DNA from 2 places in the Lysinibacillus sp. FSL L8-0312 genome. Region 1 is predicted to be linked to the other one. Evidence: a T-box and tRNA genes for the amino acid it is inferred to sense, from the RefSeq annotation. Region 1 holds a T-box; the other holds one or more tRNA genes.
The links. The T-box of region 1 lies ahead of tyrS (tyrosine--tRNA ligase). A T-box ahead of a tRNA ligase gene usually reads a tRNA of that ligase, here a tRNA-Tyr.

Region 1 (3,860 bases):
CCCATTTTTACTAATAAATCAGCAGGGCGTCTATTAATAATGTCATTATATAAACGGAGCGCTGAAATATTTTGAGAGTCTGCTAATGCCTCACGAGCTGGAATAAGACCTCGTTCATCACTCGTAATATAGTTACTTGGACTCCAGGAACCAATCGAGAATTTCACATCAACGAGTGGGCTACCTGCACCGATTACCCCATATTCTATAGCAGGAGCGTAAACAAGTAATGGTTTCATAGTAGAACCGTTAGAGCGAAAAGCCTGTGTAGCGTGGTTTACTTGTGTTGTTTTAAAGTCTCGACCACCGACAAAGCTTAAAATTTTCCCTGTAGTATTTTCTATTAAAATACTGCCCACTTGTACAGGCATCTCAATATCTATTTCTTCACCAGTGACAGGATCTTTTCCTTTACCAGTATACGTATGACCGTAATACTGGAAGTCCTTCGCGGCCTTTTGCATGGAATCATACATATCTTTATTAATGGTTGAGTAAATACGATAGCCCTTTGAACGAACATCACGATCTGCTAAAATTGTGTATTTATCCTTTAGTTTTTTTTCTGCTTTTAATCGTTCTGGGTCAACCCCATCTTCTTTTGCTAGTTTCTCTGCAATAATTTCTTTTGCACGAGCTTCAAGCTCATATGTTAGCCATGGGTAACGATCCTCCGCACGCATTTCTGGTCCGCGGAAATCTGCCGCTATATCATAATCTAAAGCTTCTTTGTATTGCGCGTCGTCAATATAACCAGCTTCTTTCATACGATATAGTACCGTTTTCATACGATCAATACCCGGCTTTAAAGCTTCTTCACTTTTCAGTTCACCTGTATTCGTAAAAGGTGTGTAGGCAAATGGTGCCTGTGGAATACCAGCTATGTAAGCAGCTTGTGGAAGAGATAATTCTTTAGCTTTCACACCAAAAATCCCTTCAGCGGCTGTTTCAACACCAGCAATATTTCGACCTGAAGAGTTACGACCGTACGGAATAATATTTAAGTAAGCCTCTAATATTTCTTCCTTCGTCATAAAATGTTCTAAACGCATTGCCAGTAAGATTTCCTTAGCTTTACGTTCATAGGATACTTCGTTTGTTAGTACTTGGTTTTTAATAAGCTGTTGAGTAAGGGTAGATCCACCTGTTTGCGTAGCAGAGTTAGTGACATCTTGTAATAAACCACGAACAACCGCCTTTGGTACTATGCCGTTATGATCGCGGAAATATTCGTCTTCTGTTGCTAGAACAGCATTCACAACATCTGGTGCTACATTGCTAAGTGATGTTTCACGGCGATCCAAATCTGTCCGTAACTTCCCAATATAAATATCGTTGGCAAAATAAATTTCACTGGTTTCTTCATAACTAAAAATTTGATTGCGCAACTCTTCTTTTGAGCGTAATGGCTCTTCTTTTACGAGAGAAGCGAAATACCCAGCTCCAACTGATCCGACAAATACAGTGCCCACCAATGCAAAGACTAAAAATAGTAAAAATAAGTTCCAGGTAACACTACCTGAAATACGTAATTTCTTCATCCATTTTTGTTCAAGTAATTCATCGATCTTCGCATTGATTTTTTCAATCCAATCTTTCAATGTATCGACCTCCTAAAATCTTGTCTATTATAGCACATAATGTTTTAGCTCGAACATAGTTATTGACTTTGAAATAGATTCGTATAGAATTATGTTTATAGTTTTCTAGTGATGAAAAGTTTGCAGTAGTATCTATATTCCCTGTTTAGAGAGCCAGTGGTTGGTGAAAACTGGTCATAGTGTAGAGACGAATTACGTGCTTGGAGCTTAGACGTGCGCGCCTGCGATAAAGGCGGTTGAATGAAGTGGAAGATGGATGACATCTTCAAGCCGGGTGGTACCGCGTTAGTTTGTAACTTAACGTCCCTGCATGCAATTATTTGCGTGTAGGGACTTTTTTATTTAAATAAGCCCATACACGTAACGCATTTCAACCATTTTTAGGAGGAATTAATATGACAAACGAATTATTACAAGATTTAGAATGGCGTGGTTTGCTATACCAACAAACAGATGCGGAAGGTATGGCAAAATTATTAGATAATCAATCGGTATCTTTATACTGTGGTGTCGATCCAACAGCAGACTCCATGCATATAGGACATATTGTTCCATTGTTAACACTTCGTCGATTCCAAAAAGCTGGTCACCGTCCAATTTTACTTGTTGGTGGTGCAACAGGGATGATAGGTGATCCATCTGGTCGTTCAGAAGAGCGCCAATTACAAACAGTAGAGCAAATCGATAAAAATGTCCAAGGAATCCGTAGCCAATTAGAACGTATTTTTGATTTTGCAGAAGATGGCAACGGTGCACAGCTTGTGAACAACCGCGACTGGATTGGCAATATCAATACAATTGAATTTTTACGTGATTACGGTAAATTAATTAACGTAAACTACATGTTAGCAAAGGATACGATTGCTTCTCGTCTAGACACAGGGATTTCGTTTACAGAGTTTGCATACACGTTAATCCAAGGTATTGATTACAATCATTTATACAATCACTACAATTGTCGTATACAAGTAGGTGGCTCTGACCAATGGGGTAATATTACAACAGGCTTAGAAGTTATTCGTAAAACACATGAGGAAGAAACGAAAGCATTCGGGATTACGATTCCTTTAGTAACGAAAGCAGACGGCACAAAATTCGGTAAAACAGCAGGTGGTGCTGTATGGTTAGATAGTAAGAAAACATCTCCATATGAGTTCTACCAATTCTGGATCAATGCTGCTGATGCAGATGTGATCAAATACTTAAAAATCTTTACGTTCCTTTCTCGTGAAGAAATTGAAGCATTAGCAGTCTCTGTAGAAGAAGAACCACATTTACGTAAGGCTCAAAAAGCACTTGCAGAAGAAATGACTCGTTTAATTCATGGTCAAGAGGCATTAGAGCAAGCCATTCGTATTACAGCAGCTTTATTCTCAGGGGATTTAAAAGCACTTTCAGCTGAAGAAATGAAGGATGCATTTAAAGATGTTCCTTCTATTGAAATGGCTAAAGAGGCCAAAAATATTGTAGACCTTCTTGTGGAAGCAGGGATCTCATCCTCAAAACGTCAAGCCCGTGAGGACGTATCGAATGGTGCGATTAGTGTAAATGGTGAGAAGGTGACGGACTTAGAATATGTATTCGATGCCAAGGACCGTTTAGAGGATGCATTCAGCATTGTGCGTCGTGGGAAGAAAAAATATCATATGGTGAAGTTCGTTTAATTTCTATAAATGAAAAAGCAACATCCTCTTGTTTTGGGGGATATTGCTTTTTTTCATTTATAAGAAACTTGGAGGTTTTATCTGTTTATATTCTTTAGGATGCAATAGGTTCGCAAGCTTTATGGCACCTTCGATCAGCCGTGGAGAGGGGCGGCAATACAGCCATTCTTCCATTACGTGAAGCTGTTTCATTTGAACGGCATGTAGCTCTTTAGCATGTGGACGTTTTAATAAATTAGCAGGCTGTATACGCTCAAATGCTACACCTACCCAAGCCATCATAATGTAGTCGGGCTTTCGCTCAACGACATCTGCCCAATCCGTTTGAACACTGGCAAGATCTACATCTTGAAATAAATTAACCCCACCTGCAATAGTACTAATTTCCGTAAGCCAGTTTATTTTTCCTGGTGTAAAAATAGGATTGGGCCACCATTCCCAATAAAGAGTAGGTTTCTTTTGGATAGTCTGTGCAATGGAACGCATCTTTTTGATAGAATCCATGTATTGTTCGGCGATGGCCTGTGCATGTTTTTCCACATGACAAGCTCTTCCAAGTGTCAGAAGGTCCTGGGCAATCTCCTCTAGTGAGTTT
Region 2 (3,860 bases), 950 kb from region 1:
TTACTTCTACAAACTCTGCTGATGTTAGCATCCCTGATTCTTGTAACATTTCCATTGCTAAATGACTTTCTCGATACGTAATTCCTCCAGGAACGGGTGTACCAACTCCTGGCGTGTAAAGCGGATCTAAGCCATCTAAATCAAGTGATAGATGTAATCCATCAACATTACGTTCTTTCAAGTAAGCAAGTGCATCTTCCATGACACGCGTCATACCAAGTCGATCAATCTCGTGCATTGTATATACTTTAATCCCTTGTTGACGAATTAACTCACGCTCACCAGGATCTACTGAACGAGCTCCGATAATAATAACGTTCTCTGGTTTAATTTTCGGTGCATAATTACGAATTTGCACTAATCGCTCATGACCTAGTCCAATACTAACTGCTAATGGCATCCCATGGATGTTGCCAGATGGTGTTGTTTCAGGTGTATTTAAATCTGCATGAGCATCATACCAAATAACGCCAAGATTTTTATAATGCTCACCTAATCCAGCTAGTGTGCCAATAGCAATACTATGGTCTCCGCCAAATACAAGTGGGAACTTATTTTGTTCTATTACTTCATGCACGCTATTAGCTAAAGCCGTGCTAACATCTACAACTTCCTCTAAATTCAGTAATTTCTCATCGACAGGTGCGTCTGCAAGTTTTTGACTGACACGAATATCCCCTTGGTCTTGTACTTCATGTCCAATAGCCTCCAAACGTTCCACAACGCCTGCATAGCGAATTGCACTTGGCCCCATATCTACACCACGACGTGTTTGTCCATAATCTGTTGGTACTCCAATAATAGAAATATTAAGTTTATTCATGTTTTTATACCCCCTAAAAGTTATAATATTATTGTAAAGCCTAGATACCACTTGGCTCAACTAGACAAAAAATTGCATATTTATTCAATTTTTGATAACATAAAAAAATCTCCTACTGTTTTCAGTAAGAGATTAGTTATCTATAGTTATTATAACACTTTTGAATATACTTTATTCTAAAAAAGTGAGCCATGAAGGACTCGAACCTTCGACCCTCTGATTAAAAGTCAGATGCTCTACCAACTGAGCTAATGGCTCGTAAAAAAGAAAAATGGCTGGGGTACTAGGATTCGAACCTAGGCATGACGGAATCAAAATCCGTTGCCTTACCGCTTGGCTATACCCCAATCATTTATAAAACTGGTGGAGGGGGACGGATTCGAACCGCCGAACCCTAAGGAGCGGATTTACAGTCCGCCGCGTTTAGCCACTTCGCTACCCCTCCGAAATAACACAATAATGGTGGAGGATGACGGGCTCGAACCGCCGACCCTCTGCTTGTAAGGCAGATGCTCTCCCAGCTGAGCTAATCCTCCATAGAAACAGGTGTTATATCACAGTTTATTTTTCTTTATAAAGCCTATGTTTTAAATGGTGACCCCTACGGGATTCGAACCCGTGTTACCGCCGTGAAAGGGCGGTGTCTTAACCACTTGACCAAGGGGCCAGTATCACGTCTCAAACAAGACAAGATTTATAATAACATCATTTCTTAATAGTTGCAATACTTTTTTATAACTTTTTTTATGTATAACAGCTTCTTAAAAATGGGCAAAAAAATGGCTCCGAAGGCAGGACTCGAACCTGCGACAACCTGATTAACAGTCAGGTGCTACTACCAACTGAGCTACTTCGGAACGATACTATTCACTTCGGGTTTAAACAACCTCTTAAGTACATTTATTATTATAGCAAGCATTATAAATTATGCAACATATTTTATGAAAATTTTTATATTTTTTGTCGAAGTAGGTTTAAAAATTAATCCAAAAGCATAATAGTTCTCTATTAAATCTAATATTTCTATTTTGCGTGCTAAATATTCTTGCTGTATATTATTGCAATTGTTAAAATAAAAATAGTTTTAAGAATTTTCTATCAAATTTCCTGGGGGAGGAATATTCGGATGGTAACAAATGATTTAATTGCACCTGAATTTTATAATATCACAGAGGAATTAGAAAAGTTTTCACAAGATAGTGATCGCCAAGCAATACGCTGGTTAAATACGCAACAAGAGAGACGAACAGTTTCCTATGTAGAGCTTGTCCAAAAAATGAATCAATACGCAAATGCTTTTACAGAGACAGGACTTCGAAAGGGAGATCGCGTTCTAGTTATTATTCCTCGCCTACCAGAAGCCTATTTTGTTTTTCTTGGCTGTTTAAAGGCTGGCATCGTGCCTATTTCATGTTCAGAAATGCTACGTGCAAGTGACTTAGAATATCGCATGGAGCACTCTTCTGCTAGTGCAGTTATTGCCTATGAAGCATTTACAGGTGAGGTTGACCAAATTTCTTCTACTGTAGACACATTAAAGAACAAATTAGTTATTGGTACTGCAAAAGGCGATTGGGCTTCTTTAGATGTACTGGCAAGCACACAGCCAACTACATTTACAGCAGTAGCTACTAAACGTGATGACATGGCGTTCCTTTCCTATACATCTGGGACAACTGGGAAACCTAAAGGTGTAGTACATTCACATGGCTGGGGATATGCGCATATTCGAACAGCTGCTTCAAAATGGCTCTGCGTACGTGAAGGCGACTTAGTATGGGCTACAGCAGCTCCTGGCTGGCAAAAATGGATTTGGAGCCCTTTCTTATCTACAATCATGCTCGGTGCTACTGCATTTGTTTATCATGGTGGATTCGATGCAAAAACGTACCTTCAGCTCATACAAGATGAAAAAATAAATGTCCTTTGCTGCACACCAACTGAATATCGTATTATGGCGAAAATTGATAATTTGCAAGACTATAATCTTTCATCCCTCCGTAGTGCAGTCTCTGCTGGTGAACCGTTAAATCGCCCAGTCATTGAAACATTTATGAATCGTTTCAGGCTAAAAGTACGTGATGGCTATGGACAGACAGAGAATACATTATTAATTGGTACACTCGAAAACACTGAATTACGCCCTGGATCCATGGGTGTTCCAACTCCAGGTAATATTGTACGTATTATCGACAATGAAGGAAATGAAGCACCTGTAGGAGAGGTTGGCGATATTGCCATCCACAAATCCTCACCAGCTCTATTTAAGGAGTATTACAAAGAGCCAGAACGAACGCAAGCTGCATTTCGCGGTGATTGGTATATTACGGGCGATCAAGCTAAATGTGATGAAGATGGGTATTTCTGGTTTGAAGGTCGTGGAGATGACATTATTATATCTTCTGGTTATACGATTGGTCCATTCGAAGTTGAAGATGCATTAAACAAACATGAAGCTGTACAAGAATGTGCAGTTGTTGCTGCACCAGATGAAATTAGAGGCCATATTGTGAAGGCCTTTGTTATCTTACGAGAGAGCTTCAAAGAGCGAGATGAAGTCGAGTTAACAAAGGAGTTACAAGAGCATGTAAAGGCGTTAACAGCACCGTATAAATACCCTCGTAGTATTGTTTTTATTGATGAGTTACCAAAAACAACATCCGGAAAAATTCGCCGCATTGAACTACGAGCTGCCACTGTTCAAACACATTAAATATCAAAAAAGAAGGCATTCCACTTAAGGCATGCCTTCTTTTTTATATTTTTATAAATCATCTCAATTTATTAGTTAGCTTAAGTAAAAAAAGCCACTACTGAGTGTATCAGCAGCGACTTTTTGCGCCTAGCGACGTCCTACTCTCACAGGGGGAAGCCCCCAACTACCATCGGCGCTAAAGAGCTTAACTTCCGTGTTCGGTATGGGAACGGGTGTGACCTCTTTGCCATCATCACTAGACTATGGTCGACCTTCAATACACGGCGTATTACTGCGTCAGCTGCTCTCGTTCAATCAGTCACGTACAGAAGTACGCTCCTT

Region 2: it encodes a tRNA-Tyr, which carries the amino acid that the T-box ahead of tyrS (tyrosine--tRNA ligase) is inferred to sense. The anticodon was not compared.

The regions. Positions count from the first base shown of each region.
Region 1 covers NZ_JBBOOV010000001.1:2,037,216-2,041,075, reverse strand. Annotated here, with positions in the region: gene MHI22_RS10245 (transglycosylase domain-containing protein) at 1-1,601, opposite strand, end outside; T-box leader at 1,704-1,912, shown strand; gene tyrS (tyrosine--tRNA ligase) at 1,997-3,265, shown strand; gene MHI22_RS10235 (cobalamin-binding protein) at 3,323-3,860, opposite strand, start outside.
Region 2 covers NZ_JBBOOV010000001.1:2,989,189-2,993,048, forward strand. Annotated here, with positions in the region: gene rocF (arginase) at 1-823, opposite strand, end outside; tRNA gene MHI22_RS15090 (tRNA-Lys) at 1,009-1,081, opposite strand; tRNA gene MHI22_RS15095 (tRNA-Gln) at 1,096-1,170, opposite strand; tRNA gene MHI22_RS15100 (tRNA-Tyr) at 1,185-1,268, opposite strand; tRNA gene MHI22_RS15105 (tRNA-Val) at 1,284-1,359, opposite strand; tRNA gene MHI22_RS15110 (tRNA-Glu) at 1,416-1,490, opposite strand; tRNA gene MHI22_RS15115 (tRNA-Asn) at 1,604-1,680, opposite strand; gene mbcS (acyl-CoA synthetase MbcS) at 1,950-3,536, shown strand; rRNA gene rrf (5S ribosomal RNA) at 3,664-3,779, opposite strand.